Regions from separate parts of the Janthinobacterium algoris genome, predicted to be linked through region 1. Evidence: predicted binding sites of a transcription regulator. Region 1 holds the regulator's gene; each other region holds the start of a gene.

What was found. The regulator LexA, encoded in region 1, represses DNA repair genes until DNA is damaged. The targets are predictions, from matches to a motif close to ACTGTATNNNNATACAGT.
Region 2: a site for LexA is predicted at 1,608-1,625, ahead of ACQ4W7_RS14460 (DNA topoisomerase IV subunit B). Genes of this name have one in related genera too.
Region 3: a site for LexA is predicted at 4,725-4,742, ahead of dinB (DNA polymerase IV). Genes of this name have one in related genera too.
Region 4: a site for LexA is predicted at 5,212-5,229, ahead of imuA (translesion DNA synthesis-associated protein ImuA). Genes of this name have one in related genera too.

Annotation. Positions count from the first base shown of each region.
Region 1 is NZ_JBNYXZ010000001.1:528,255-535,991, reverse strand. Features, by position in the region: gene ACQ4W7_RS02455 (replicative DNA helicase) at 1-1,258, opposite strand, end outside; gene rplI (50S ribosomal protein L9) at 1,405-1,860, opposite strand; gene rpsR (30S ribosomal protein S18) at 1,888-2,178, opposite strand; gene priB (primosomal replication protein N) at 2,194-2,502, opposite strand; gene rpsF (30S ribosomal protein S6) at 2,523-2,912, opposite strand; gene lexA (transcriptional repressor LexA) at 3,188-3,835, shown strand; gene ACQ4W7_RS02425 (cystathionine gamma-synthase family protein) at 3,901-5,142, opposite strand; gene purF (amidophosphoribosyltransferase) at 5,186-6,709, opposite strand; gene ACQ4W7_RS02415 (CvpA family protein) at 6,748-7,236, opposite strand; gene ACQ4W7_RS02410 (SPOR domain-containing protein) at 7,257-7,737, opposite strand, start outside.
Region 2 is NZ_JBNYXZ010000008.1:253,766-261,502, reverse strand. Features, by position in the region: gene kdpA (potassium-transporting ATPase subunit KdpA) at 1-1,152, opposite strand, end outside; gene kdpF (K(+)-transporting ATPase subunit F) at 1,152-1,241, opposite strand; gene ACQ4W7_RS14460 (DNA topoisomerase IV subunit B) at 1,705-3,702, shown strand; gene ACQ4W7_RS14455 (molecular chaperone HscC) at 3,702-5,411, shown strand; gene ACQ4W7_RS14450 (J domain-containing protein) at 5,408-7,132, shown strand; gene ACQ4W7_RS14445 (hypothetical protein) at 7,196-7,737, shown strand, end outside.
Region 3 is NZ_JBNYXZ010000016.1:128,175-135,911, reverse strand. Features, by position in the region: gene ACQ4W7_RS22075 (TonB-dependent receptor) at 1-2,348, shown strand, start outside; gene ACQ4W7_RS22070 (recombination-associated protein RdgC) at 2,489-3,385, opposite strand; gene dinB (DNA polymerase IV) at 3,504-4,658, opposite strand; gene ACQ4W7_RS22060 (S9 family peptidase) at 4,862-7,042, shown strand; tRNA gene ACQ4W7_RS22055 (tRNA-Val) at 7,141-7,216, shown strand; tRNA gene ACQ4W7_RS22050 (tRNA-Asp) at 7,271-7,347, shown strand; tRNA gene ACQ4W7_RS22045 (tRNA-Val) at 7,565-7,640, shown strand; tRNA gene ACQ4W7_RS22040 (tRNA-Asp) at 7,698-7,737, shown strand, end outside.
Region 4 is NZ_JBNYXZ010000001.1:395,540-403,276, reverse strand. Features, by position in the region: gene ACQ4W7_RS01865 (Do family serine endopeptidase) at 1-12, opposite strand, end outside; gene ACQ4W7_RS01860 (Hsp20 family protein) at 297-773, opposite strand; gene ACQ4W7_RS01855 (hypothetical protein) at 997-1,347, shown strand; gene ACQ4W7_RS01850 (alpha/beta hydrolase family protein) at 1,428-2,186, opposite strand; gene ACQ4W7_RS01845 (glutathione S-transferase N-terminal domain-containing protein) at 2,257-2,961, opposite strand; gene ACQ4W7_RS01840 (Y-family DNA polymerase) at 3,064-4,551, opposite strand; gene imuA (translesion DNA synthesis-associated protein ImuA) at 4,481-5,191, opposite strand; gene ACQ4W7_RS01830 (putative Na+/H+ antiporter) at 5,409-6,674, shown strand; gene ACQ4W7_RS01825 (GNAT family N-acetyltransferase) at 6,792-7,737, opposite strand, start outside.

The sequences.
Region 1 (7,737 bases):
CCTTGTCTGGCGAGTCGGGGTTATACACCTCGTCACGGTAAATGAACAGGATCACGTCGGCATCCTGCTCAATAGCGCCCGATTCGCGCAAGTCCGACATCACGGGGCGCTTGTTCGGGCGTTGCTCCAGCGAGCGGTTCAGCTGTGACAGCGCGATCACGGGACAACCGAGTTCTTTCGCCAGCCCTTTCAAGCCCCGCGAAATCTCGGAAATCTCCGTGGCGCGGTTATCGCCTGGGGAATTGGCCGACATCAGCTGCAAGTAATCGACGATGATCAGGCCCAGCTTGCCACACTGACGCGACAAACGGCGCGAGCGGGCGCGCAATTCGATCGAGTTGAGCGCCGGCGTTTCATCGATGTACAACTGCGCGTCGTTCATCTTCTGGATCGCATTCGTCAGGCGTGGCCAGTCCTCATCGTTCAGGCGGCCCGTGCGCAGGCGGTGCTGGTCGAGCTGCCCGACGGAGCCGAGCATACGCATGGCCAGCTGGGCGCCGCCCATCTCCATCGAGAACACGGCCACGGGCAAGCCGCTGTCGATGGCCACGTTTTCGCCGATGTTCACGGAAAACGCCGTCTTGCCCATCGAAGGACGGCCCGCCACGATCACCAGGTCGCCCGGCTGCAGACCGGAAGTCATGCGGTCCAGGTCAATGAAACCGGTGGGCACGCCCGTGATTTCACTCTGGTTGTCGCGGCTGTACAGCTCGTCAATACGCTCGACTACCTGCGTCAGCAGGGGCTGGATGGCGGTCCAGCCTTGGGCGCCGCGCGCGCCTTCTTCGGCGATGGCGAAAATCTTCGACTCGGCCTCGTCAAGCATCTGCTTGACTTCCTTGCCTTGCGGGCTGAAGGCCGTACCGGAAATATCGTCGGCGACGGTGATGAGTTTGCGCAGCACGCCGCGGTCGCGCACGATCTCGGCGTAGCGCCGGATGTTCGCGGCCGATGGCGTGTTTTGCGCCATGGCGTTAAGGTAAGCGAGTCCGCCCACATCATCGGCCTTGCCGAGCTGGGTCAGGGTTTCAAAAACAGTAATGACATCGGCTGGCCTGGAGCCGTTAATCATCTTGACGATTTGCTCGAAGATGATCCGATGGTCATAGCGATAGAAATCCTCCGCATGCATGAAGTCGGCGATGCGGTCATACGCGGCATTGTCGCGCAGCAGACCACCGATAACGGATTGTTCTGCTTCGATCGAATGCGGCGGAATACGGAGGGAATCCAGTTGCGGATCAGAGGGGGCGTTCATGGCGCGAATTATACCCGCTTCGGCGTGCTGGCAAAAATAAAGGGCTGAAATTGAGTGAAAAAAAAGGCCAAAAAAAAGCCGGGCGAACCCGGCTTTTCATTGTGCTTGACAGTACGGTAGCGCTTGCAGGCCAGGCCCGCAGACGATTACGCGTTCGCGTCTGGAACGACAGCGATCACAACTTCCACGACCACGTCGGTGTGCAGAGCAACCGAAACGTTGTGCTCGCCAACGATCTTCAGCGGGCCGGTAGGCATGCGGATTTGTGCTTTTTCAACAGCAAAACCTTGCTTGGTCAGCGCTTCAGCGATGTCGAAGTTGGTGACGGAACCGAACAGACGGCCATCAACACCAGCTTTTTGAGCAACTTGAACGGTCAGGCCGCTCAGTTTTTCGCCCTGGGCTTGCGATGCGGCCAGTTTGGCGGCAGCAGCTTTTTCCAGTTCGGCGCGCTTGACTTCGAATTCAGCCACAGCGGTTGCCGTAGCACGACGTGCCAGGCGTTGCGGGATCAGGAAGTTACGTGCGTAACCGTCTTTGACTTTGACGACTTCGCCGAGGTTGCCGACGTTAACAACTTTTTCTAACAGAATGATTTGCATAGTTCTTCTCCAGGAATATCTGACCGATTAAGCGTGGTGCAGATCGGTGTATGGCAGCAGCGCGAGGAAGCGAGCGCGCTTGATTGCGGTGTCAACTTGGCGCTGGTAGTGCGCTTTGGTACCGGTCAGGCGTGCTGGCATGATCTTGCCGTTTTCTTGGACGAAGTCTTTCAGCGTGTCGACGTCTTTGTAGTCGACTTGCTCAACGTGAGCTGCGGTGAAGCGGCAGAACTTCTTGCGTTTGAACAACGGATTTTGCTGTTTGCGTTTTTCTTTAAGCTTGAGCTTATTTTTGTCGAACTTTTTACCGAATGCCATATCAGGCTCCTGTATCTAAAATGCGCTAGTCAAAGTGACTGCACTAAAATCAATGATGTGAAACACCAAACTCTTGCTGTTGCGGCTCTTCCTGGCCAGGAAACCCGTGAACTGATAGACCCCGCCCAAGCTTGCCTGGCTGAACCGGCCTGAAATTTCGCCAGCGGCTAGCGCGGCAACATCAAACTCGGTCAAACGGGCAATCCCTGCTTCCATCTGCTGCGAACTGTGCTGCAATACTGCATTCACAATCGGCAGCCCTGCCGGGGTATAGCGCAATATTTCGCGCTCGGCAATGATGGCGGTGACTTGTAGCTGGTTCAGCGCACGATCCTGGTCAAGAATTAAGCTGCTGCGGCTACTGGAGCGGCTGCTGGTGCTTCGGTGCGGTGGCTTTTGGCCGCGTCTTCGCGTTGTACCGATTTCATCATCGGCGAAGGAGCTGTTTCAGCTTTCTTCATTTTAACGGTCAGGTGACGCAACACGGCATCATTGAATTTGAATGCTGTTTCCAACTCGACCAGGGTCTCGTTGTCGCATTCGATGTTCAGGCAGATGTAGTGTGCTTTAGGCAGCTTTTGGATCGAGTAAGCCATTTGACGGCGGCCCCAATCTTCCACGCGGTGAACCGAACCGCCGCGGGTGGTTACGCTGGCTTTGTAGCGTTCGATCATCGCGGGCACTTGCTCGCTTTGGTCCGGATGGACGATAAAGACTATTTCATAATGACGCATGCAAACTCCTTCAGGTCGGATTAATAATCGCCCACCCCGGCGTCAAGACGGGTGTGGGAAGGTCAGCCGAAGATTATAACCGCCTTTTGCAAACGTTTCAATCATTCTTCAACAAGCGGCCCATGCGCGGGGCCGGCCAGACGCTTTTTCCTGTGCATTCCAGTATTTCACACGAAATTCGCGCAAATAACAGAAATCCCCTTGCATCTCGGGCGATACTGTACAAAAATACAGTCTGTTCATATAGACAGCATTTTAGTATGCACCCACCGCTCATGATCAAGCTGACAGCACGACAAGAACAAATCCTGAACCTGATCAAGGACGCGATTGAAAATACGGGTTTCCCTCCTACCCGTGCTGAAATCGCCAATGAATTGGGTTTCAAATCGGCCAATGCGGCCGAAGAGCATTTGCAAGCCCTGGCCCGCAAGGGCGCCATCGAGATTTCGCCTGGTACCTCGCGCGGCATCCGCCTGATCGGTACGGCGGCGAATGCGTCCGCCGACATGCTGCCCTCGAAGGTGCCGGCAGCACTGCTGTTGTCGCTGCCGCTGATCGGCCGCGTGGCTGCCGGCTCGCCCATCCTGGCACAGGAAAACCTGGAAGCGAGCTACAACGTGGACCCGGCCCTGTTTTCGGCCAAGCCCGACTTCCTGCTGAAGGTGCGCGGCTGGTCCATGCGCGACGCCGGCATCATGGATGGCGATTTATTGGCCGTCAAGAAAGTCGACAGCGCCAAGAATGGCCAGATCGTCGTCGCCCGCATCGGCGACGAAGTCACCGTCAAGCGCTACAAGAAAACGGGTTCCGTCATCGAACTGCTGCCGGAAAACCCCGACTTCAAGGTCATTACCGTGTCGCCGGAAGATGAATTCGCACTGGAAGGTTTAGCGGTAGGACTGATGCGCAGCTGGCATTAAACGCACAAGCTAAAAAGGGCCGCAACAGCATGACTGTGGCGGCCCTTTTTTATTGCCCAGGCGTTTTATGCGTCCAGGGCACTACGGAAATCCTCGAGCAAATCCGCCTCATCCTCGATACCCACCGACACGCGGATCAGCGACTCGGCGATGCCCATGCTGGCGCGCCGCTCTGCGCCCATCTCGTAAAAGATCGTGTGGGCGACGGGAATGACCAGGGTGCGCGTGTCGCCGAGGTTGCTCGCTGGAATGGCCAGGTTCAGGCGGTTCAGGAAATCGAAGCAGTCAATGCCGTCTGTCAGCTCAAAGCTGAACAGGGAACCATAGCTGCGAAACAAGTCCGTCGCCAGCGCGTGCTGCGGGTGCGACGCCAAGCCCGGGTAATGCACGGCAGCCACGCGCGGGTCGGCGGCCAGCATGGTGGCCAGCGCCAGGGCGTTCGAGCAGGTGCGGTCCATGCGCAAGGCCATGGTTTCCGCGCCGACGGCGATATGGTGCGCCGCTTCCGGTCCCAGCGAAGCGCCGAAGTCGCGCAAGGCCTTAGCGCGGATTTGCGCGATGCCCCACTGCGCGGGCGCCGCCTTCTTGTAGTTTTCAAAGATATTCGGGTACCGCGTCCAGTCGAACACGCCCGTGTCCGTCAAGCTGCCTCCCAACGCATTGCCGTGGCCGCCGATGGATTTCGTCAACGCATTGACCACCAGCCCCGCGCCCACCGCTTTCGGGCGGAACAGGTACGGCGTCGTCATCGTATTGTCGACGATATACAAGATGCCACGTTCCTTGCACAGCGCGCCAATCTTCGCCAGGTCGGCGATCTGCGTGCGCGGATTGGCGATGGTTTCCACGAACACGATGCGCGTGGCCGGCGTGATGGCGGCGGCCACGTTGGCCACATCGGTGGCATCGACAAACGACACGCCGATGCCCTGCCCCGTCACCGTTTGCCACAGGCTGTTGGTATTGCCAAACAAAAAGGCCGACGACACCACATGGTCGCCCGCGCGCAGCAAGGATTGCACCACGGCGCCGATGGCGCCCATGCCGGTGGCGAAGCACAAGGTCGCCACGCCGTCTTCCATCTTGTTGACCTTGTCTTCCAGCGCCGAAACCGTCGGGTTGCCCTGGCGGCCATAGCGAAAACCCGGCTCCTTGCCCTGGAATACGGAAGCGAGCTGGCGCGCATCGCCATAGCCAAAAGCGACGGAATTGTGCACGGGCTTGTGCAGGGAGCCATGCTCGATGCCCTTGCGGCGGTCATTATGCAGGATGGTGGTGGTAAAGCCGTAGTTTTTTTTATCGTTCATGATCGCAAAGAAAAAAAAGCCCGGCATCGGCCGGGCAGCTTACTTATGCTTCCGTTGTCGCCAGGTTCAGGTTCAGCTGGGAACGCGGCGTATCTTCGGGCGCTGCCGCCTTCGGATGGTGGCGCGCATATTCCAGGCGGTCCAGGTATTCCTGCGACACGTCGCCCGTCACGTACACGCCATCGAAGCACGAGGCCTCGAAATTCGTCAGTGCCGGATTGACGTCGGCAATCGCCTGCTTGAGCGCGCCGATATCCTGGTACACCAAGTAATCGGCGGTGATTTCGCGGCACACTTCTTCCGTCGTGCGGCCGTAAGCGATCAGTTCGTCGCGCGTCGGCATGTCGATGCCATACACGTTCGGGTAGATCACCGGTGGCGCGGCCGAGGCGAAGATGACTTTCTTCGCACCCGCTTCGCGCGCCATCTGCACGATTTCACGGCTGGTGGTGCCGCGCACGATGGAATCGTCGACCAGCAGTACCACTTTATCCTTGAATTCGGATGGAATCGCGTTGAGCTTCTGGCGCACGGATTTCTTGCGCGCCGCCTGGCCCGGCATGATGAAGGTACGGCCGATGTAGCGGTTCTTGATGAAACCTTCGCGGTATTCCAGGTTCAGCGCCAGGGCCAGCTGGATGGCGGCCGGACGCGAGGAATCGGGAATCGGCATGACCACGTCGATATGCACGCCAGGCAATTCGGCACGGATCTTTTCAGCCAGGTATTCACCCATTTTCAGGCGCGTGGCGTACACCGAGGCGCCGTCGATGACGGAGTCGGGACGGGCCAGGTAGACGAATTCGAACACGCAGGGATTCAGGCTGGCATTGTCGGCGCACTGGGCGCTGTGCAATTTCTTGTCGGCATCGATGAAGACGGCTTCGCCGGGACCGATATCGCGCACGAAGCGGAAACCCATGCCTTCCAGGGCCACGGATTCGGAGGCGATCAGGTACTCAGGACCCTGCTCCGTTTCATTGATGCCCAGGCACAGCGGACGGATGCCGTGCGGGTCGCGGAAGGCCAGCAAGCCCACGCCGGCGATTTGCGCGACGGCAGCGTAGCCGCCCTTGACGCGGCGGTTCAGCACGGTGATAGCCTTGAAGATGGCTTCCGGGTCCAGGTTCAGGCCCGTCGTCGCTTCCTGGATTTCATGCGCCAGCACGTTGAGCAGCACTTCCGAATCGGAATCGGTATTGATGTGGCGGCGGTCGTTCTTGAACATTTCCTGTTTCAACTGTTCCCAGTTGGTCAGGTTGCCATTGTGCGCCAGGGTGATACCAAACGGTGCATTCACATAAAACGGCTGTGCTTCCTCTTCGCTCGACGAACCGGCCGTCGGGTAGCGGCAATGGCCGATGCCCGTCGTGCCTTGCAGCGAACGCATGTTGCGCGTACGGAAGACGTCACGCACCAGGCCATTGGCTTTGTGCATGGAAAACATACTGCTGTGATTGGTCGCAATCCCTGCCGCGTCCTGACCGCGATGTTGCAGGAGCAACAATGCATCATAGAGCAATTGATTGACAGGTTGATGGGAAACGACGCCGACGATGCCACACATGGTGTGCTCCTAAACTGTGCTACTGATTTTAAAAAAATTCAAAATTTCACATGCTGCGCGTAAGCGGCAGGCAGATAAGGCTTGATGGCACGCGCACCCTGCTCCGCGAACGGGCTGAGCAGCGCATTTTTCCAGAATGGCTGCTGCGGTATGGAAGTCATGCCACACAAGATGACGGCGGTCAGCACGATCACAAGGCCCCGCGCCACGCCGAACAGGCTGCCCAGGGTGCGATCGGCCAGGCTCAGGCCCGTCACCTTGACCAGTGCGTCGACCGTCATGGACAGCAATCCCATCAAAATGCGCACGCCGATGAACAGCACCACGAAGGCCAGCAACAGGCGAACGGCTTCGCCCGGCACGGCTTCCGGCAGGAATTTCGCCAGGGTGGCGCCATATGCGTTGGCAATGACGAAGGCCACGATCCAACTGACCAATGACAGTATTTCCTTGACCAGGCCACGCATCATGCTGATCAGCACGGACGTCACCAGCACGAACAGCACTAGGTAATCGAAGATCGTCACGCGCGTTCAGCCTTGCAACATCACGCCGGCACCAGGCTGCCGCCCAGGCCCAGCTTTTGCAGCTTGGCGCGGGTCTTTTCGGCATCTTCGCGGTTGCCGAACGGCCCCACGCGCACGCGGATACGCTCGCCCGCCGGGCTGGAGACTTTCTGCGTATAGGATTTGATGCCCGCTTCGCGCAGCTTGTCCTGCAATTCATCGACCTTGTCCTGCGTCGCCAGGGCTGCCACCTGCACCACGAACTTGCCGTTGCCCGCGTCGTGTGCCTTGTCTTGTGCTTTCTCTTGCGGCTTGTCGAGTGGCTTGCCTTCCAGAATCGCCATGGCGCGCGCCGCATCGTCGGCAGATTGCACCGGTTTGGCAGGCTTGGGCTCAGGCTTGACTTCCGGCTTTACCTCATGCTTTGGTTCAGGCTTGGGCTCGTGTTTCGGCTCGGGTTTGGACTCAGGCTTGGGTTCCGGCTTGGTGTCGTGCTTTGGCTCGGGTTTTGGCTCCACCTTG
Region 2 (7,737 bases), on a different contig from region 1:
GCAGGATGCCGCCGTCGTCACTGCCGCGAACAGGGTCGAGGAGCTGATGCCGAAGCGCGTTTCCTTGCCTTCCATATTGCCGCCCGATTGCAGACTGCTGGCCTGCTGATCCACACCCAGTGCCTGCAGGTTCGGATTGGCTTGCTGCTCGGCGCTCATCACGCCGGCCGTCATGACGACAAAGATCATGGTCATCGCGGCCAGCACGGCCCAGCCCTGGCGCAGGTCACCGACCATGCGGCCAAAGGTGAAACACAGGCCGGCGGGAATGATGAAAATGGCCAGCATCTGCAGGAAGTTCGACAGCACCGTAGGATTCTCAAATGGATGCGCGGAATTGGCATTGAAAAAGCCGCCGCCATTCGTGCCCAGCAACTTGATCGATTCCTGCGAAGCGACGGGGCCCATGGCGAGCGTCTGCGTGGTCGCCACTTGCGCTTCCATTACGGGTTTACCGGCGGCATCCAGCACGGGCTGGCCATCGGCCGTCATTTTCGGCGTTTCATACGCCACCTGATCGATCAGCGTCACTTCCTTGTAGGCGGAAAAATTCTGGATCATGCCTTCGCCCATGAAGACGACGGAGAGGGCCAGCGACAGCGGCAGCAGGATGTACAGCGTGGAGCGCACCAGGTCAACCCAGAAATTGCCGATCGATTTGCCCGAACGCGAGGCGAAACCGCGCACCAGCGCGAAGATCACGGCGATGCCGGTGGCCGCCGAAAAGAAGTTCTGGCATGCCATGCCCAGCATCTGGGTCAGGTAGCTCATGGTCTGCTCGCCGCCGTAGCCCTGCCAGTTGGTATTGGCGACGAAGCTGACGGTGGTATTGAACGAGGAATCGGGGCTGACGGCGCCCAGACCCTGTGGATTGAGGGGCAAGAAGCCCTGCAGGCGCTGCAGGCCGTACACAAAGACGGCGCCCACGGTATTAAAGACGATCAGGGCGATGGCGTAGCTTTTCCAGCCCATGGCCTTGTCGGCAGGAAGGCCGGACCAGCGGTACAGCAGGTTTTCCAGCTTTTGCAGCCAGCCCAGGCCGCGCACGGGGCCATCGCCGGCCACCTTGGCCATATACAGGCCCAGCGGATAGCCGGCGGCCAGCAGTACGGCCAAAAAGGCCACCAACAACAATATCGATTGCGTCGTCATCACAGTTCCTCCGCCTTCAGCAGCGCCACCAGCAGGTACACGAGCAGGCCAGCCGAGACCACGGCGCCAAGCACATAAAACGCGTTCATTTGACGCTCCCTAATTTGTCGCAGGCGACGGCAAAGCCGGCCGCCACGACGAAAAAAACGGCAATCAAGCCGAGATACACGATATCCATTCCCACCCTCATTCAGGTTTGTTTTGATAGTGAGCAGATTAGCCAAAAGGGTCTAAAAAATTCGTAAAGACTGGAGAGGTGCTTGTAAACAAGATGTAAAAACAGGGGCTTTGCCGCATAAAATCGTCCACAATTGGCGCAAAACCACGCGCGCGGCGCACTGTTGTTGCCCTGGAGTAGCGCTATTGCTCGCTGGACAAGATAGAATGCGCGAGCGTCCGCACAAGGACGCCATGCCTGCCGCACTGCCCTCTCCCAGTGACGCTGGACGGAATATACTGTATATTTATACAGCTATCGCCGCCGTTGTCACTGCGCCCTGCAGTGCCATGGCCTGGCGTTCCAACCACTGTCTTTACTTAGCTTGAACACGTATGGCCACTAAAAAACCAGCATCCGACTACAGCGAATCATCCATCCGTGTCCTGAAAGGACTGGAACCCGTCAAGCAGCGCCCGGGGATGTACACCCGCACTGAAAATCCGCTGCACATCATTCAGGAAGTGATCGACAATGCCTCCGACGAGGCGCTGGGCGGTCATTGCACGCATATCGCCGTTACGCAAAACACGGATGGCAGCATCACCGTCGAAGACAACGGTCGCGGCATTCCCGTCGGCCTGCATCCGGAAGAAGGCGTGCCGACGGTGGAAATCGTGTTTACACGGCTGCACGCGGGCGGCAAGTTCGACAAGGGTTCGGGCGGCGCCTACGCATTCTCGGGCGGCTTGCACGGTGTCGGCGTGTCCGTCACCAATGCGCTGTCGACGCGCCTGGAAATCACCGTCTGGCGCAAGGAAAGCGATGGCAACGGCTTGCACCACATGGTGTTTGCGAATGGCGACGTGATCGAGCCCCTGAGTTCCCGCCCCGCCCCGCGCGACGGCAAGAAGTCGGGCACGCGCGTGACCGCCTGGCCCGATGCGAAGTATTTTGATTCGCCGAATATCTCGCAAACCGAGCTGCAGCGCCTGCTGCGCTCGAAAGCCGTGCTGCTGCCCGGCGTGACCGTCACGCTGACCAACGCCAAGACGGGCGATACGCAAACCTGGCAGTACGCGGAAGGCTTGCGCGGCTACCTGACCGAATCGCTGGCGCAGGTATCGAATGGCGAAACCCTGATTCCCCTGTTCGAAGGCGCGCAATACGCGGGTCCGGACTCGGAAGGATTTGCCGAAGGCGAAGGTGCGGCCTGGGTGGTGGCGTGGACGGAAGAAGGCGCCATCGTGCGCGAATCGTATGTCAACCTGATTCCCACCTCGAATGGCGGCACGCATGAATCGGGCTTGCGCGACGGCCTGTTTGGCGCAGTGAAAAACTTCGTCGAGATGCACTCGCTGCTGCCGAAAGGTGTGAAACTGCTGCCGGAAGACGTCTTTGCGCGCGCTTCCTTCGTGCTGTCGGCCAAGGTGCTGGACCCGCAATTCCAGGGCCAGATCAAGGAACGCCTGAACTCGCGCGACGCCGTGCGCCTGGTCTCGACCTTCACCAAGCCGCCGCTGGAACTGTGGCTGAACCAGCACGTCGACTACGGCAAGAAGCTGGCCGAACTGGTCATCAAGCAGGCGCAATCGCGCCAGCGCTCGCTGCAAAAAGTGGAAAAGAAAAAATCCTCGGGCGTCGCCGTCCTTCCCGGCAAACTGACGGACTGCGAATCGTCGGACATCACGCGCAATGAACTGTTCCTCGTCGAGGGCGACTCGGCGGGCGGTTCGGCCAAGATGGGCCGCGACAAGGAATTCCAGGCCATCCTGCCCCTGCGCGGCAAAGTCTTGAACTCGTGGGAGACGGACCGCGACCGCCTGTTTGCGAATAACGAGATCCACGATATTGCGGTAGCCATCGGCGTCGATCCGCACAGCGTGGGCGACTCGCCCGACCTGTCCGGCCTGCGCTACGGCAAGATCTGCATCCTGTCGGATGCGGACGTGGACGGCTCGCACATCCAGGTGCTGCTGCTGACGCTCTTCTTCAAGCACTTCCCGGCCCTGATCAACAAGGGACACATCTGCATCGCCCGTCCGCCACTTTACCGCGTAGACGCGCCGGCGCGCGGCAAGAAGCCGATGCAGAAAATCTACGCACTCGACGACGGCGAGCTGGTCGCGATCGAGGACAAGCTGCGCAAGGAAGGCGTGAAACAGGGCGCCTGGTCGATCTCGCGCTTCAAGGGCCTGGGCGAGATGAACGCCGAACAGTTGTGGGAAACGACGATGAACCCGGACACGCGCCGTTTGCTGCCCGTGACCCTGGGCGAAATCGACCACATGACTTCCTCCGCCCGCTTCAATATGTTGATGGGCAAGGGCGAAGCGGCAGGACGCCGCGCCTGGATCGAGGAACACGGCAATGAGGCGGAGGCGGATATCTGATGATCATCGGTATCGACCTGGGCACCACCAACAGCCTGGTCGCCATCTGGCGCGACGGCAAGGCTTGCATCATCCCGAACGCGCTGGGCGAACACCTGACGCCATCGTGCGTGAGCATCGACGACGACGGCAGCGTGCTGGTGGGCCGCGCCGCGCGCGAGCGCCTGCAGACGCACCCGCAACTGACGGCCGCCGTCTTCAAGCGCTACATGGGTAGTGAAAAGAAGATCAGCCTCGGCACGCAGCAATTCCGTCCGGAGGAGTTGTCGTCGATGGTGCTGCGTGCGCTGAAGGAAGATGCCGAAGCCTTCCTGGGCCACAAGGTCGAGGAAGCCATCATCACCGTACCCGCGTATTTCAGCGATGCGCAGCGCAAGGCCACGCGCATCGCCGGCCAACTGGCCGGCTTGCGGGTGGAGCGGCTGCTGAACGAACCGACGGCCGCCGCGCTGGCCTACGGCATCCGCGACAAGGAACAGGAAAGCAAATTCCTCGTCTTCGACCTGGGCGGCGGCACCTTCGACGTGTCGATCCTGGAGCTGTTCGAAGGCGTGATGGAAGTGCGCGCCTCGGCTGGCGACAATTTTCTGGGTGGCGAAGACTTCGTCACCGTGCTGGTGGACGCCTTTTTGGACGGCAGCGGCTTGCGCGATGCGGCCGGCAGCCGCCTGTTCGACCCGCGCCAGCAGCAGTTGCTGCGCGATGAAGCCGAGCGCGTCAAGCGCCTGCTGTCGGAGCAGCCATCCGTGCGCATGGCCACGCGCTACCAGGACAAGGAATATAGCTGGGAGATCAGCGAAGACAAACTGGCGCAGCTGTGCGAGTCGCTGCTGGCACGCTTGCGCCTGCCCGTGGAACGGGCGCTGCGCGACGCCACCATCCGCGCCGCCGAACTGAATGAAGTGGTACTGGCAGGCGGCGCCACGCGCATGCCGCTGGTGCGTAAACTTGTCTCTCGCATGTTCGGCCGCTTCCCCGCCATCCACCTGGATCCGGACGAAGCCGTGGCGCTGGGCGCCGCCGTGCAGGCGGGCCTCAAGATGCGCGACGCTGCGCTGGACGAAGTGGTCATGACGGACGTGGCGCCGTATTCGCTGGGCATTTCGATTTCGCGCCAGGTCGGCGCGAACCAGTATGAAGGCGGGCATTACCTGCCCATCATCGAGCGCAACTCCGTGGTGCCCGTCTCGCGTACGGAAAACATCACCACCATCTACGACAACCAGAAGGAAATCAACGTGGCAATCTTCCAGGGCGAATCGCGCCTGGTGGCCGACAACGTCTTCCTCGGCAAGATCAGCTTCCCGATTCCCGCGAAAAAGGCGGGCGAGATCGGCATCGACGTGCGCTTCACCTACGACGTCAGCGGCGTGCTGGAAGCGGAAGTGACGGTGCTGGCCACGCAGGAACGCCACAAGATGATCATCAGCGACAACGCGGGCGTGATGACGCCGGAGCAGATCGAGCAGCGCTTTGCGGAATTGGCCGACCTGAAGATCCACCCGCGCGAGCAGATGGAAAACCGCACCCTGGTCACGCGCGCCGATCGCCTGTACGAACAGTCGCTGGGCGACGTGCGCCAGTACTTGGCGGCGCACACGGCCAACTTCCAGGCTGCGCTGGAAACGCAGGACCCGAACATCATCCGGCAAGCGCGTACGGCGTTTGCGGAGGTGCTCAAGGAAATAGAAAGTGACAGTTTCCTGTGACGGATAGCGAGACGCTGGATATCTGGCAAGTCCTGGGCATCGCCGAGACGCGCGATGAACGGGACATCAAGCGCGCCTATGTGCGCCAGTTAAAACTGAACCGTCCTGAAGACGGTGCGGCCGCCTTCCAGCGCCTGCGCGATGCCTATGAGTATGCGCTGCGCATCGCCGCGCACAGCCAGGAACAGCAGGCGCCTGAAGCATCCGCCACCCCGGCCACAGCGCCCGCGCCCGCGCCAGCCCCGCTGGCAGCTGGCAAGATCGACTTTGGCAAAACGCCGCCAGCGGCATCGCCTGCCATGACAGCCGATCCCCGGAAAGAAGCACAGACCCTGTGGCGGGAATGGCTGGCCTCCGGCAACGGCATCAAGCTGTCGACGCTGGAAAAGCGCGAAGCGATGACCCACCTCGCCGTACGCGAGGAATTTGAACTCCTGGCCCTGCACTACTGCGCCACGGCCGCGTGTCATGACGCCACCCGTGGCCGCTTTATCGAGCACTACCAGTGGGACCAGCGGCTGCCGCAATTGCGCAAAATGGATGCGGAAGCGGCACGCAGCCTGGTCGGGCGCCACAACGCGACGGCTTCGCTGGCCTATTTGCGCAGCAGCGGAGAGTACGACGCATGCCTCGATCTGCTGATGGCCGCACCGCCGGCATCCGCATTCTGTCTGCACGATGTGCGATTGACGCGGACCCTGCTGGCACTCATCGAGGGCATACGCGCGCATCATGGCGACCTGCTGGCCTACAAGATCGATCCCGCGTCGATCGCCTGGTGGGAGCGCAAGGCGCGCGCCAAAAAATACTTCGGCGGTACCGCCATACGTTCCGCAGTGACCGGCCTCGCCATCTACGGGCTCGCGCTGTTCATGCATGAGCACTGGGGTTTCTTCGGCATCGACTCCTTTTATGCGATTTTCTTCGTGCTGTCACAGTTGCTATCCTTCTCGGCCTACGCCGCATACACCTTTTACCGCCCTGCCGCGCTGATTGAGCGGATGGCGCAATTCAGGCAGCAGCACTTCGGCGTCTATCTGCAGTACCGGCATCGGCACCTGTGGCAATTCGGCTGGGTGTATGCCTATGCCGGGCTGTCGCTGCTGCTGTTTATCAACCATCCATCGCCGATGCTGGTCTCCGGCGCCACGCTCCTGCTTGCCGTCTGCGCGCTAGTGGCCGTATTTGCTTCCTCGGTGCACTTCAAGCTGCGCGCCTATCTGCTCTTGCTGCCGATTGCCTCGCTGCTGGCCTGGATGATGCGGGAAACCGCCTTCGACGCCTTTCCTGCCGGCGCCTGTTTTGCTTTCAGCCTGTGCTTGCTGATACTGCTGGCGCGCAGCGGCGCGCAACTGTATCAGGCCCTGGGCTTGCCAAAGGCGTGGCACCACCGCTTGCGCATCACCTGGCTGCTGGGTGGCACATTGCTGTTTTTTGTCACGGCGGCGGGCGTGCTGCCGGCCGGGGTGGCCCCGGTGCTGGCCTGGCTGTGGTGCCTGGCCGGTGTGCCGCTGTACGCATTCACGATGCCCAATATTTCCCGCCACCTAGTATGGCCAGCCCTGCTGCTGGTCAAGATCACGCTGGTATCGAGTGCCTCCTTTTTTGCCAATTTTCCCGATGCCCGCCTGATACTGCCGGAAGCCCTGCTGCCACTCATCGCGATGCTAATCCTGGCCAATCTGTTCTATGAAAACCAGCAAGAAAACGTCCATGCCTGAACGCACCCCCATGCCCAAGCAAGCCACTTCACCCTACCTGTCCCGAAACGGGAGCGACGTCTGATGGACGGCAGCATGCATGGTGCTGAACGCAGCCTGTGGGACATCCTCGGCACGGCGCCGACGGGCGACGAGCGCGCCATCAAGCGCGCCTACGCGAAACGCCTGAAAGTGACACGGCCGGAAGACGACCAGGCCGCCTTCCAGGAACTGCGCGACGCCTATGAGTATGCGCTGCGCCATGCACCGCGCTTTGCCGCGGAGCTGGCGGAGATGCACGCCACACCAGCGACTGAACTGGCGGAGCCGGGTCCGGCGGATCCGCCTTCGGCGCTCGTTTCCCGCTTGAAGTCAGACGCAGGCCTGGCGGCACCGGTGCCAGAGCCAGTACCTGTGCAAGAGCCGGCAGCCGAACTGTGGGGCGTCATCGCCGACGCGGCGCAGGAGACACACGCGGCGCAGAAAACGCCTGCGGAGCTGTGGGGCGTCCCCAACGAACCAGCGCAGGAACGCACGCCGCCATCGGAATTATGGGGCGTGGTCGCCATCGATCCCGTACAGGAAGCCGCCAGCCTGTGGCAGGCATTTCTGGTGCATGCACGGCG
Region 3 (7,737 bases), on a different contig from region 1:
CCGTCAACCTGAACGCCATTCCGATGAGCGCCGTTGAACGCGTTGAAGTGCTGACGGACGGCGCCTCGGCCCTGTACGGTTCGGACGCCATCGCCGGCGTGATTAACTTCATTCTGAAGAAGAACCAGCAAGGCGGCTCCCTGGAAGCCACTTACGGCGGTCCGGAAGACAAGGGCGGCAATGCCTGGAACACCAACGTGACCTATGGCTTCGGCGACATTGACGAAGACCGTTTCAACGTACTGGTATCGTACCGCCATGACGAGCAATCGAATTTGCGCGCTACCGACCGCACATTCGCCCGTTCGTCGCGTATTCCAGTCAGCTATAACGGCAAACAATACGTCTACGACAAGACCGCCACAGGCACGGCACCGGCCAACGCCACCGTGTCCGTCAAAGGCAAAGACGATTACCTCTTCAATCCATACTTGGCGAAGAATAAGAATTGTGGCGCCGTGACCAATGCCCCACTGGCAGCCAATCAGCTGGCTTGCGGCTTCGATGGCGGTTCGACGGTTGAAATCGTGCCTGAATCGAAGCGCGACAGCCTGTTCACCCGCGCCAGCTACAAACTCAACGATTCGCTGAATGCATTTGCCGAAGTCGCCTATTCGCGCTATGACCTGACCGCGCGCATCTCGGCCAATCCGGTGCAAATCCCGATCGCTGTTAACGGTGCGCAGTACAACGAGTTTGTCTTGCCTTACCTGACACCAGAGCAAGTCAAGGACATCACCTCCGTGACGGCCAACTATCGCATGAGCGACTGGGGTAACCGCACCACCAACACCATCACCGAGACCAAGCACTTCGTCGTCGGCGTCGAAGGCGAAATTGGCGCGTGGAACATCGATGCGGGCCTGACCTGGTCGCAAAACGCGATTGAAGAGCGCTACGTCGGCGGCTATGCAAAAACGGCCGATATGAAGGCCCTGCTGAAAAATCCGGCATTCAACCCGTTCCTGCAGGCCGGCACACCAACGCCGCAAATGCAAGCGCTGATCAACAATTCGCAATTCAACGGCTCGATCCGCACGGCATCGACCACCATGCGCGGCATTGATGCGCACGGTTCCCGTGAACTGTTCACCTTGCCAGGCGGCAAAGCCAACATCGGTGTCGGCGCCGACTACCGCGAGTACAACTACGGCCAGACGCCAGACGCAGGCGCAAACACCAGCACCATCTACGGCTTCAATACCTCGCCACGTTACGACTTGAGCCGTTCAACCTACGGCGTCTTCGCCGAATTGCTGGCGCCGATCACCAAAACGGTGGAAGTCAGCCTAGCTGGCCGCTATGACTCCGTATCGGCAATCGACAATGGCGTCATCAACAAGACCATCGGCAAAGACGCCAATGCCAATACCTACAAGGTCACGGCACGCTGGCAGCCGATACAGCAAGTACTGCTGCGCGGCTCCTACGGCACGGGCTTCAAGGCTCCGGACATGCTGAGCATTGGTCAGCCGCTGGTCAACAACGGCTTTACCGGCGCTAACTGGAATTGCCCATTCCCAGGCGATGCGCTGTGCCGTGCGCCTAACAGCCAGTACAATAAAATGGCTGGCGGTAACGAAAACCTGAAGCCGGAAAAATCGAAACAGTTCACCGTCGGTTTCCGTATCGAACCTAGCTCGGCCTTCTCGTTCGGCGCCGATCTGTGGGATGTGAAAATCACTGACGCGGTTTCGGCCGTGAGCGAAGCGCAAGCGTTCAACAACCCAGGCATGTACCGCGACCTGTTCGGCATTTACATCGAACCGACGACAACCAAGCCCTATTATGCGTTCAAGTCGCTGTCGATGAACATCGGCCAGACGCACAACCGCGGTATCGACTGGGACATGACGGCACGTAAGAAGTTTGATATTGGTAACTTCACGGCTAACCTGAGCGGCACCCATATGCTCAAGGCCGACTACACCGTACCAGGCACCAAGGATCAGTGGACCAACAACATGAACTACTACGGCATTTCCGATGCCGTGACGTTCCGTAACCTGATGAAGCTCAACATGAGCCTGGAATCGGGCAAGCTGACCAACACGGTCGTCGTGAGCTACCGTAATGGCTACACCGATGCTTCGGCCGAAGTGGTCAACCTGGCCACCAGCAAAAAGGAAAATATCCGTCTGCACGTGCCTTCGTACACGACGGTTGACTTCCAGGGCCGCTATGCGTACAGCAAAGCGGTGACCTTGCGCGCAGGTATCAAAAACCTGTTCGACCGTGAACCGCCGCTGTCGCTGCGCAGCTCGCGTGGTCACCAAGTTGGTTACGATCCACGCTATGCAGATCCAATGATGCGTTCGTTCTACTTCACGGCCCAGTACAAGTTCTAAGTTGACCTCGTCAACTTAGGCTGAGCCGACCAGGGGCCTTGTAAACGCAAGGCCCTTTTTTTCGTCCAAAGTTCGCCATGCCAAGCGAGGAACGAAAAAAAAGGAGCCGCAGCTCCTTTTCCGTACCTGTACGACTGCTTTTATGCAGTCGCTTCGCCGCCCAAGGCTTCGACCACATCGGCCATCAGCTTGCTCAGCTCGCCCGTCATCAGCATCACGTCGCCGTCGAAACGTTCGTCGTCGTTCTTCGTGCTCGATTCCGTTTCCTTGATCACGTCCAGCGGCTTGACGCTCTTGATGGCCAGGGACTCCGTCAGCACGAACGATATCTTGTCATTCCACGTCATGGCCAGGCGCGTGCACTGCTTGCCGGCCGCGATGTGGCGGCGCACATCGTCCGCTTCCAGGGTATGGCGCACGTAGCGCACGGTGGCCTTGCTTTCGCCCGTGGCGCGCAATTCCGTATCCATGTCGACCGTGAAGCCGGCAGGCGCATCGTCCGCTTGCAGCCATTCCGTCATCACCGCCACCGGCGAGCGCTGCACGCGCAGACTTTCCAGCGGCAGTTTATCGACGGCCTTCAACAGCAGCTTGATGACTTCATCGGCTTTTGCCGGGCTGGCGGCATCGACCACCAGCCAGCCATTGACGGGGTCGATCCACGTCCAGACGTTGCTGCGGATGCTGAAGGCGCGCGGCAGCAGCTCGTCGGCTACGCGCTCTTTCAATTCTTTCATGGCTTTCTTGCCAGGCGCAAAGCCTTGCGCTTCTTCCATCTCGGCAGCGCGGGCCTTGGCCACCTGGTTGATGACGGTCGCTGGCAACAGTTTCTTTTCCGTGCCCAGCAAGATCAGCATTTGCTTGTTGACCACGTGGACCAGACCGCCATTCGGGCGTGGCGTATCCCAGCCCTGGCGCATCAGATCCATGCTGGTCGCCGGCGTAAATTTGTTCGAGGACAAGGCCTCTTCCAGTTGTTCTGGCGTATAAGCCCATGGTGCGGGCAGGCGGTAAATCTGAAGATTCTTGAACCACATAATTTTTGTCTTCCGTTTGTTTCAGTAGTGCCAGGGGAACGCCATTCTACACTTTCGACACGGGAATGCCGTCAAAAGCGCGGACTGGCGCGATGCTTGTTATGCATGGGGAATGCCGCTACAGGGCGGGGAACAGCTCCGCCTGGGCTGGCGCCTGCCGCGTCACGCCGGCCGGATCGGACAAGGTCGAGATGCGCACGCCCAGCAGGCGGATTTTCTTTTCAAACGGCACGCGCCGCAGGCAATCGCGGCTGGCGCGCAGGATGGCGGCGGCGTCCGCCGTGGCGCTGGGCAGGGTGATGTCGCGCGTGACGGTGCTGAAATCCTCGAAGCGCAGCTTGATGCCCACCGTGCGCCCCGCCAGCGACTGTTTATCCAGGTCGCCCGCCACGCGCGTGCACAGGCTTTCCAGCTTTTCCGACAGGGTGGCGCGGTCACGCACCACCTGCAAGTCGCGCTCGAACGTCGTTTCGCGGCTGACGGACTTGGTTTCCCTGCTCGTCTGCACGGGCCGCTCATCGATGCCCAGCGCCGCCTGGCGCAGCCAGCCCGTGTACAGGTCGCCGAACTGCGTGCGCAACATGGCCAGGTCGGCTTGCGCCAGCTCGCCAATGCTGACAATGCCCAAGGCTTCCAGCTTGGCCGTGGCTTTCGGGCCGATGCCGTTGATCTTTTTTGCCGGCAAGGGCCACACGCGCGTTTCAATATCCTCGGGCGACAAAATGGTCAATCCGTCGGGTTTTTCCAGATCAGAACAGATTTTCGCCAGCAATTTGTTGGGCGCCAGGCCGATCGAGCACGACAGGCCCGTCGCTTCGAACACGGCCGCCTTCAGGCGCGCCGCCATGGCCGGCGCCTGCTCGCCGTATTCGGTCAGGTCGACATAAATTTCATCGATGCCCACGTTCTGGATGATGGGGCACAACTGGGCCACGGCTTGCTTGAAGCGGGCCGAATACTCGCGGTAAGCCTCGAAATCGGCCGGCAGCAGGATGCTGTCCGGCGCCAGCTTGGCCGCCTTCATGATGCCCATGGCGGAAAACACGCCAAACTTACGCGCCGCATAGGTCGACGTGGTGACGACGCCGCGCCCCACGTAGTCGCGCATGCGCGCAAATTGCCGGGTGCCATCTTCCTGCAGCACGGGCTGCTGCAGCCGGCCGCCGCCAATGACGACGGCTTCGCCGCGCAATTGCGGATATTTCAACAGTTCCACGGAGGCGAAGAAGGCGTCCATGTCCAGGTGGGCAATCCAGCGGCGCGCTTCAGGCAATATTGGGGCAGATAGGGTCAAAGGGGCACCTCGCGGCGGATTGGCTTGCCTTTATTGCGGCAAGATACTGTGCATGCATACAGTATTACCCGAAATGGCCCCGGATGCAAGATGAAACGAACGCGGCGCGACGGCGGCGATCAGCGGTTGCTTTTCTCAATGGCAAGATTACAATCTTGGCACAACTATTAAAAGGAGTCGTCTTGTCTATCACCCATCACGCTTCGCGCCGCCGGTCCGTCTGGTCATCCATCCTGCCGGCCCTGCTGCTATCCACGCTGGCGCCATCTGCGCTGGCCGACACTACCACCACCGTTGCCGCCACCGTCGCCACGTCCACCGCGCCGGTTGCCGGCAAGACAGCCTGGCAGGAAACGCGCCACGGCACGGTCGTCACGGACGACTACCGCTGGCTGCAAAAGAAAACCGATCCTGCCGTGATCGATTACCTGAATGCGGAAAACGCCTACACGGCCGCCGTCACGGCCCCGATCCAGCCGCTGGCCGACAAGGTGACTGCGGAAGTCAAGGGCCGCATGCAGGAAGTGGACCTGTCCGTGCCTGCGCGCCAAGGTAATTTTTACTATTACACGCGCACGGAAGCGGGCAAGCAATACCCGCTTCATTGCCGCCGTCCTGTCGGCGCCAGCGGTGCCTACGATGCGCAAGCGGTCGAAGAAATCCTGCTGGACCAGAATCAATTGGCCGAAGGCCACAAATTCTTTGCCGTGCGCGCGTTTTCCATCAGCCCGAATGAACAATTGCTGGCCTACACCACCGACACGACGGGTTTCCGCCAGTACGAGCTGCATGTCAAGGATTTGAAGACGGGCAAGTTGCTGGGCGACAGCATGCCACGCGTGACCTCGCTGGCCTGGGCGGCGGACAATGCCACCCTGATGCTGGCCCAGGAAGATGCCACCACCAAGCGCTCGGACCGCTTGTTCCGCCTGGCCCTGGGCGGCGCGCCGCAACAGGTCTACCACGAGCCGGTGGAACAGTTCGCCATCCATGTGGACCGCACGCATGACAAGCAGTTCTTCGTGCTGACCTCGGGCAGCACGGATACCACCGAAGTGCTGCTGTTGCCAACGAACAAGCCGCAAGGCAGTTTCCAGAGCGTGCTGAAACGCGAAAAAGGCCACCGCTACGTCGTCGAACACCGCGACGGCCAGCTGTATATTCTCACCAACAAGGAGGCGAAGAATTTCCGCGTCGTCAGCGCGCCGCTGTCTGCGCCGCAGCTGAAACACTGGAAGCCCGTCGTGCCGCACAACAAGGACGCCGTGATCCAGTCCATCGACGTCTTCCAGGGCTACCTGGTGGTGATGGAAAAGGCACGCGCCCTGAACCGCGCGCGCATCTACGATTTCGCGCATAAAAACTGGAAGACGGTGCAATTCGACGACCCCGTCTACCTGGCCACGTCGGTCGGCACGCCGGAGTTTTCCGCCACACAATTTCGCATGTCATACCAGTCGCCTGTCACGCCGCCCACGGTGATTGACGTCAGCATGGAGGATGGCAAGCGCACGGTGCTGAAACAGCAGGAAATCGTCGGCGGCTTTGACGGCAGCCGCTACACCACGCAGCGCTTGTGGGTGAAGGCGCGCGATGGCGTGCAAGTGCCGCTGTGGGTCGTATACAAGAAGGGCGTCAAGCTCGACGGTTCCGCACCGCTGCTGCTGTACTCGTATGGCTCGTATGGCATTTCCACGGAAGCCACTTTTTCCATCAGCCGCATCAGCCTGCTGGAGCGGGGCGTCATCTATGCGCAAGCGCATATCCGCGGCGGGACGGACATGGGCGAAGCCTGGCATGAAGACGGCATGCTGATGAAGAAGAAAAACACCTTCCATGACTTCATCGACAGCGCCGATTACCTGGTGCGCGAAAAATGGACCAGCCCGAACCGCCTGATCATCCAGGGCGGCAGCGCGGGCGGCCTCTTGATGGGTGCCGTCATCAACATGCGCCCCGACCTGTTCCACGCCGTGCACGCGGCCGTGCCGTTTGTCGACGTGATGAATACCATGATGGATGCCAGCCTGCCCCTGACGACGGGCGAATACCTGGAATGGGGCGATCCTAACCAGAAAGCGGCCTACGACTACATGCTCAGCTATTCGCCCTACGACAACATTGCGCGCAAGAACTATCCCGCCATGCTGGTGACGACGGGCCTCAACGACAGCCAGGTCATGTACTGGGAACCGGCCAAGTATGTGGCCAAGCTGCGCGCGTATAAAACGGACAGCAATCCGCTGCTGCTGAAAACGAATATGGGCGCCGGCCATGGCGGCGCTTCGGGCCGCTACAACGCCATCGCCGAGAACGCGTTTAATATGGCGTGGATGCTGTCCCAATGGAATATCACGGAATAATGTGAAAAAGCGCTTGCACAAGGATTTCCATCGTCCTATAATAGCGCCTCTTCCAGACGTGGTGACAAACGTCGGGATAGTTTTCTGAGACAAGCAACGGGTGCTTAGCTCAGTTGGTAGAGCGGCGCCCTTACAAGGCGTAGGTCGGGAGTTCGAGCCTCTCAGCACCCACCAAATCAGAAAACTGTCCAGTGCTTCATGGATCAGCAATACAGATCATACGAGCTTGGAGTGGTAGTTCAGTTGGTTAGAATACCGGCCTGTCACGTCGGGGGTCGCGGGTTCGAGTCCCGTCCGCTCCGCCAATAAAAGAAAAGCCCTTTGGTTCTCAGAACCGAAGGGCTTTTCCCATTTCAGAAGCAAAAAACACCTCAGTACTCCTCCCCTTGAACATTTTTGCGCTTTTCAGCAAAAAAACTGCTTTTAGCCCTCAAGAATAGTTGCACAAGCGGGAAAGCGCCCCCTATAATAGTGCCTCTTCCAGACGTGGTGACAAACGTCGGGATAGTTTTCTGGGTATGCGGGTGCTTAGCTCAGTTGGTAGAGCGGCGCCCTTACAAGGCGTAGGTCGGGAGTTCGAGCCTCTCAGCACCCACCACCAATACAGAAAATTGTCCAGTGCTTCATGGATCAGCAACACAGATCATACGAGCTTGGAGTGGTAGTTCAGTTGGTTAGAATACCGGCCTGTCACG
Region 4 (7,737 bases), 130 kb from region 1:
TTGCTGTTCCATGAATTGCTCCTCATTCAATGAGATTTTGATGTATGCAATAGTGGGCCACGAGTCTTAGGCGGTGCTTAACATTTTTCCATTTGGAAACAGGCGTTGGCGCCTTTAAGCATGGTTTAATCTTGCGCACCGCATGCACCCTGCATGGCGGGCGATGAAGGGCCCGAACGGGCTCTGAACGTGACACTGGCCGGATCAACCGGCCAGTATTTTACTGCATGGGGAGGGGATGCCCCCTCCCGCTAACGCCAGCGCGTGGCGCCGAAATCAACTCAACTTAGCTCAGCTCAGGCTGCCTGGCGCTGTTCCAACGCATTAACGTTAGCGGCGGTGGCGTGGATGTCGCTGCCGGTGCCGATCTCGATCTTGCGCGGTTTCAGCGCTTCCGGCACTTCACGCACCAGGTCGATGGTCAGCATGCCGTTTTCAAACGTGGCGCCCGTGACTTTTACATGGTTGGCCAGCTGGAAACGCTGTTCGAAATCGCGGGCAGCGATGCCGCGGTGCAAGAACGTGCGCTCGACGCCATCTTTCTGCTTGCGGCCCGTGACGTGCAGCGAGTCGCGTTCGGTGATAATGTCGATCTCTTCGCGCGAGAAACCGGCCAATGCCATCACGATGCGGTATTTATCTTCCGACACCAGTTCGATGTTGTAGGGGGGATAGCTGGGCTGTGCATCGGCGCGCTGTTCGTTGAGCAGTTGGGCCAGGCGGTCAAAGCCAATGGCGGAACGGTACAGGGGAGCAAGGTCAAAAGTACGCATGATAAATATCCTTTTCAAATGAAGCGATAAGAGGGGCGGACCTCACCGTGAGCATCCGCTTGCTACCCAATCTAAGGACGATCAAGCGGTCTTCAAGGCCTTGAAATTGGCGAAAAGCGCCCCAGACGACGCTAAATTTGTAAAAAATTTTTACACGGCCAGCGCGAGGGGATTTTGCATGGCGTCCCCTATGCGGGACCGGCTTTTGGTGTATGCTGGCGGCATGAATAATGACACCGACATCCAGCTCAGCGGCCCCTTCAAGGCCACCGACGGCTCCGGCCGTGCCCACGACATCAAGGCCATCCGCATCTTCGACGAAGGCTACGGCATCATCGACGTCTACGTCGATTTCGCCGCCCCGCTCGAAACAGGCGCTTACAAGGACAAGACCCTGGTCGGCCACATCCTGGCCCGCTTGCGCAGCCTCGGCTACGTCGGCCCCGACTTCGGTCATGGCGACCTGGGCTTGCAAGACAAGAAACTAATCGTTCTGGAAGCGCCCGAGGAATTTTCCGCCTTTGCCGTGGGCAAGGGCTGGAAGGATCTTTCGGCCGAGTTTGACGAAGACTGAGTACACCTGACCACATCTACTGCACGCCGCGCCAGCTTCTGCTGCCGCGGCGTTTTTCATGGGAGACAACTTAGTTCAGCTTAATTGATATAACGCGCGCTCCAGGCGGCGATGACGTTGGCGACATAGGCGGCATCATTGCGCCCCGTCAATAAGTGGTCGGCGTCATCGAGCGAAACGAAACTTTTCGGGTGCTTGGCTGCCGTAAAGATATCCATCGCATTCGACAGGCTCACCGTCGTGTCGTTCGGCGCGTGCATCACCAGCAGGGCCCGGCGCAGGCCGGCGATATGCTCTTTTAAGCTGTGGCTGCCCGCGTCGTCGACGAATTGCTGGCGAATGCGAAATGGCCGCCCTTCCAGCTGCACCAGCGCCTCGCCCTCGGCGGCGATTTGCTCCAGGTGCTCACTGAACATGCGCGTCACATACGCGGGCGTGCTGGGGGCGGCCAGCGTCACCACGGCCGTCGCCTCCGGCACTTGCGCGGCAGCGGCCAGCACGGCGGCGCCACCCAGGCTGTGGCCGATCAGCAATTGCGGCGCAGAGTGTCTGGCCCGCAAGAAATCGGCAGCGGCAAGCAAATCGTCGACATTCGACGAGAAATTGGTGGCGGCAAACTCACCCTCACTGGCGCCCAGTCCCGTGAAGTCGAAGCGCAAGACGGCGATGCCATGCTGCGTCAAGCCTTGCGCGATACGCCGCGCGGCCAGCACGTCCTTGCCGCAGGTAAAACAGTGGGCGAACAGCGCGTACGCGCGGATGGCGTCGTCGGGCGCATCGAGGCGCGCCGCCAGCACATGGCCATGCGCACCGGGAAAGTCTTGCCGGGTGGATTTCATTGTCTCGGATCAAAGCTGCCGCACAGCGCGGCCGATGGCGCATTGTAGCGCCGCCAGGCCGCCAGCTGTTTTAAGCACGCGTGGGTATGTCGATACCTTTCATGACGGCAGGGCGGGCCAGAAACGCTTCCAGCGCGCGCTGCACATTCGGGAAATGGTCGAAACCGACGAGATCGCCCGCAGCATAGAAACCCACCAGGCAGCGCACCCACGGGAAGATGGCGATGTCGGCAATCGTGTACTGCCCGCCCATGATCCAGTCGCGGCCCTGCAGGCGCTGCTCGAGCACACCCAGCAAGCGCTTGGCCTCGCCGATATAGCGTTCCAGCGGACGCTTGTCTTCGTAGTCCTTGCCGGCAAATTTGTGGAAGAAGCCCACCTGGCCGAACATGGGGCCGATGCCACCCATCTGTAACATCAGCCACTGTATCGTTTCATAGCGCAGGCCCGCATCCTGGGGAATGAATTTGCCCGTTTTCTCGGCCAGGTACAGCAGGATGGCGCCCGATTCGAACAGGGCCAGCGGCTGGCCATCGGGACCGTTGGGGTCGAGGATGGCGGGAATCTTGTTGTTCGGATTGAGGGACAGGAATGCGGGCGACAGCTGGTCGTTTTGCTCGAAGCTGACCAGGTGCGGCTCGTACGCCAGGCCCAGCTCTTCCAGCAGGATGGAGACCTTGATGCCGTTCGGCGTCGGCAGCGAGTACAACTGCAGGCGCTCGGGATGCCGGGCAGGCCATTTCTCGGTGATGGGGAAGTCGGAGAGTTGGGACATGGGAATCCTTATTGAAGTGGTTGACGCGGCGCGAGCAAGCAGCAAGTATAGCCAAGCAGGGCAATGTGCGTTGCGCGCCGCTTGAAACGCTCTGGCCGCCACTCAGCCAAACAAACCATGCAGGAACCAGCGCGGTGCGGCGTCCTCTCCGCTGCCTGCGATGCGTTCGCGGTAGACCCAGTAATGGGCGTGGTCGAGACCTTCGGCGATGAAATAATCGCGCGCCTGCGACTGGCCCCACCAGCCCGCCTCGATGCGCTCGGCGACAGAGACCATTTTCAAAGGCGAGCCATAAAAGGGCCGGTGCTCGCGCATCAACAGGGCCACCGGTTGCGCCAGCAGCCAGCCGGGACGGGGCATGCCGGGCAAACCGGGCGGCAAGTCCGGCAGCGCGCTTTTGCCGACGACCTTGCCCGGCAGCGGCAGCCACTGGTTGGCCGCTTCGGGGCGGTAATCGGCGCGTGGTGCTGCCTGCAAGACATTCTCGGCGCCCAGGCGCGCCACCAGCAATTCCATCAGGCGCTGGCGCTCCTGCGGCGTGCCGCCCGGTTCGGGAAACAGGCTCTCGCTGGGCGGCGCCATGGGCTGCACCTGCAGCGCTTCCAGGGTCAGGCCGATCACGGGCGCATCCAACACTAGCTGCGCCAGACGCTCCTTGAGCAAACGCAACAAATGCTCGTCGCGCCAGACGGCCTCGCCTAGCGCCAGCTCGATGACGGTGGGCGGGCGCGCCACCCTGCCCCGCTCGTGCGCCAGCAGCAGTTGTATGCGCTCGACGGCGAATTGCCGCGCGCACAGCCAGCCCGTCATTTGCTGCAGCAGGCGGCGCGCGCCGAACAGTAAGGCGTCCGCATGCTCCACGCGATCGAACAATTCCAGGCTGGCGCGGAAGGTGGGCGGAGCTTCGAGCCACACGAACAATTCCGTGCTGTGGCCATGCGCATCGTCGAGCATATCCAGCAAGGCCACGCCGCAACGGCGCTGCAAACCGGGCCGGGGCAACTGGCGCAACTGCCCCAGAGTGCGGCAACCGATACCTTCGAACCAGTCGAGATAGGGGCGCGCGGGCGGCAGCAAGGTGCACGGCAGGCGGTCGAGGCGGCGCACGAGACTATCCATGCCTAGCACGCGGCCCCGGCGCGTACCGGCGCGCGCCAGCAGCCAGGCACCGCGCGCCGTGGGCGCGCACGACAGCTGTACCGTGTAGCCCAGCGCGCGCAAACTGGCCGCAATCTGCCGGCACAGGGCGCGCACGCCGCCGAACAGGCGCAAGCTGGCGCCCGCGTCGACCAGCAGGGTTGCTTCCTCGCCCTGCGCCACCAGCGGCGAGTATTGCAGCAGCGCCAGCCCCACCGCTTGCAGGGCTTGCGCTTCCAGATCCAGCGAGCGCTCGTGCAGGCGCGCCTGCGGCGCCAGCATCAGCGCGCCCGCGCGGCGCATGCCCGGCCGGATGCCGGCCGCCCGCGCCAGCGGCGACAGGGCCATCACTTGCTCCTGCTCCAGCACCGCGCCCAGCTGATCAGCCGACCAGCGCGGGCAAAACACTTCGAGCGGGAGCCGGGGCAGGCACAGGCCGATCCAGAGTCGCATGGCGTAGCAATAATGAAGGGGGTTGCAAAGGCAAGAACAGGGGCGCGTCGCGCTGCGGCCCGCGGCGCTTGATGAAGCCGATCTCGATGCCGCCGGCGGCCGGGCGCACGGACAGGCGCAGCGGCGCCGGCGACGCATCCTGCGCGCCGTGCAGCGGGCGCAGCATGCAAAACAGGGTATTGCCGCCTTGCGCGGCCAGGTGCAGCCGGCGCAGGCTGTCGCCGCGCACGTGCGACTGCCAGAACAGCAAGGCGCCGCAACTGCCGCTGCGCAAGATGTTTTCCGCCGCCCACAAGGCATCCTTGCTGCCGGCGCTCTTCAGCCACAGCAGCTGCGACGGCGCCAGACCCTGCGCAGCCAGGGCCAGCGCCTGCGGCGGATGGGGCGGCTGCAACAGCACGATGGGCAAGCCCGGCAGCTGCGCCAGCGCGGGCGCCAGCAGACGCAATTCACCGCTGCCCGGCTGCTGCACCAGCAGATCGATGAGGCTACCGCTGGGCCAGCCGCCGCCCGGTAGTTGCGCGGACAAGACGGCAAAACCCGTGTCCAGGCAGCGTGCGGCGCCCTGCCCCAGCTGCGATGCGCGCCACAGGGACGGGTGCAAGGCTTCCGGCGAGGCCATCAATTGGGAATGTTGCATAGTTAGTTATGAGGATAAATACTGTATGCATATACAGTACTATTCAGTCCCTCTTTTGGCAAGGCTTATCTGCGTATTATCTGCCTGTCACCACCGCAGGGGCCGTCCCGCCATGTCCGAAAAACCCCGTTTCTGGCATCGATTGCTGTACCATAAGCACTCTCCTTACCGCCTGGCAACACACCAGTCGGCTCCCTCCGTCCATAAGGAAACGCATTTGACCACCATCCAACTCATCAGCGCGATCATCTTCGGCCTTGCGCTCATCCACACCTTCACCGCCAAGTCGTTTGAAACCCTGGCGCAGCGCCATCCCCGCCATGCAGGCCTGCTGCATCTGTTGGGCGAAGTGGAAGTCGTGTTCGGCTTCTGGGCCTTCATTTTGATCATCATCATGGCCTTTGTCTCGGGCAGCGAGGCGGCCATCGAGTATGCCGAATCGCGCCAGTACACGGAACCGCTGTTCGTCTTTGTCGTCATGGTGGTGGCCGCCTCGCGCCCCGTGCTCGACGCCGTGCAGCGCCTGCTCAAAGGGGTGGCGCGCGTGATGCCGCTGCGCACGGAACTGGCCCTCGTCTGGCTGGGCCTGGCGCTCGTGCCCCTGACGGGCTCGATGATCACGGAACCGGCCGCCATGACCCTGGCCGCGCTGATGCTGGCGCCGCAAATCTTCCGCCCGGGCATCCCCGAATGGCTGAAATACGGCGCGCTGGGCGTGCTGTTCGTCAACGTTTCCATCGGCGGCACCCTGACCTCATACGCGGCGCCGCCCGTGCTGATGGTGGCCGCCACGTGGAACTGGGACAGCGCTTTCATGGCCAGCCATTTCGGATGGAAAGCCGCCATCGCCGTGCTGGTCAATGCCACGGGCGTGAGCATATTGCTACGCAAATATCTGCATAGCAACACGTCCGATATCAAGCCGAAAGCCGGCGAGGTGGAACCGCCGAAAGTGCCGCTGGCCATCAGCCTCGTGCACATGATCGTGCTGGGCGGCGTGGTGGCCCTGGCGCACCATCCCGTGCTGTTCTTCGGCTTGTTCTTGTTCTTTCTCGGCTTTGTGCAGGCGTATGAGCGCTATCAGAGCCCGCTGATCCTGAAAGAGGGCTTGCTGGTCGGCTTCTTCCTTGGCGGCCTGGTGGTGCTGGGCGGCATGCAGCAATGGTGGCTGCAGCCCATCGTCTCGAGCCTGAAGCCGCTGGCCCTGTTCTTCGGCGCGCTGGGCTTGACGGCGATCACCGACAATGCGGCCCTGACTTACCTGGGCTCGCTGATCGTCGGCATGACGGACGAAGCGAAATACATGCTGGTGGCCGGCGCCGTGGCCGGCGGCGGCCTGACCGTTATCGCCAACGCGCCGAACCCGGCCGGCGTATCCCTGCTGCGCCGCGGCTTCAAGGATGAATCGATCGGCGCTGTCGGCCTGCTGGCAGGCGCCCTGCTGCCGACGGCCGTGGCGGCCCTGGCCTTCCTGGCCCTGTAAGCATCTTCATGGGGCGGCTGCCGGCCGCCCCTGCTACCCCTCAGTTTCCCTCCTCGGTTTCCCTCCTCGGTTTCCCCCTCAGTTTCCTTCCTCAGTTTCCTTCCTCAGTTTCCTTCCTCAGTTTCCTTCATACACGAGAAAGTGCAGGCGGTCATAGAACAGGCTGTAGGCATAGTCGAACGTGCCCACGCTGCGAAAACCCTTGTGCAGATACACTTGCAGCGCTTCGCTCTTTTCCCACACCGTCAAGGTGATGCGCGCACAGCCCTTGCGGCTGGCCAGGTCGCGGATTTCATGGAACATCTGCCGGAACAGGCCCTGGCCCCGATATTTCTCGTCGATGGCCAGGCTGCTGACGAAACAGTCGTCGGCGCGCGCATGCGCAAGCACGAATGCATCATAGGCATCGTCGAGCGCCTTCATGTCATCGCGGTAATACGAGACGGCGCCGCAAGCCTGGAACTCGTCCATCGTCGCGGCCGTGAAGAAGCCGATGAAGCGCCCGTCCTCGTCATGCAAACCGTGGATGTGCGCCAGGTAGGGGTCGATATTCTGCCGCCGCTGCAATTCGACGAACTGCAAATTGAGTTTATTGCCAAACGAGCAGTATTCGAGGTAACTGGTGGCAAACAGCAGCTTCGCCATGCGGTTCTTCGTCTCATCGCCCAGCAGTTCGCCCGCCACCAGCTTGAGCGGCGCATGCGACAGCAAGCCCGCCTGCACCTCGTCGCCGGACGGAGCGGCATCGCCGACGGCCGGCATGCGGCTGCCGTGGCGGCCCACGGTGGGACGCCAGAAATTGCCCGCGGCAATATGCTGCGAACGGTGGGCCAGCAGGTAGCGGCAAAAGACGGCATTCACGCGGTCCAGTTGCGGGTCGTCCGACAGCACCGAATAATAGTGGAAGTGATCGATGTCCGCCCGCAGCTGAGCCGCATACGCCATGCGCGGTACTTCCTCGATGTCGAACACATCAACAATGTTGACCAGGCGCAAAGGATCGTCGAGTTGCCAATCGATTTCATCGAGCCGCGCCACGCAGCGCGCATACGCGCGCCGCTCC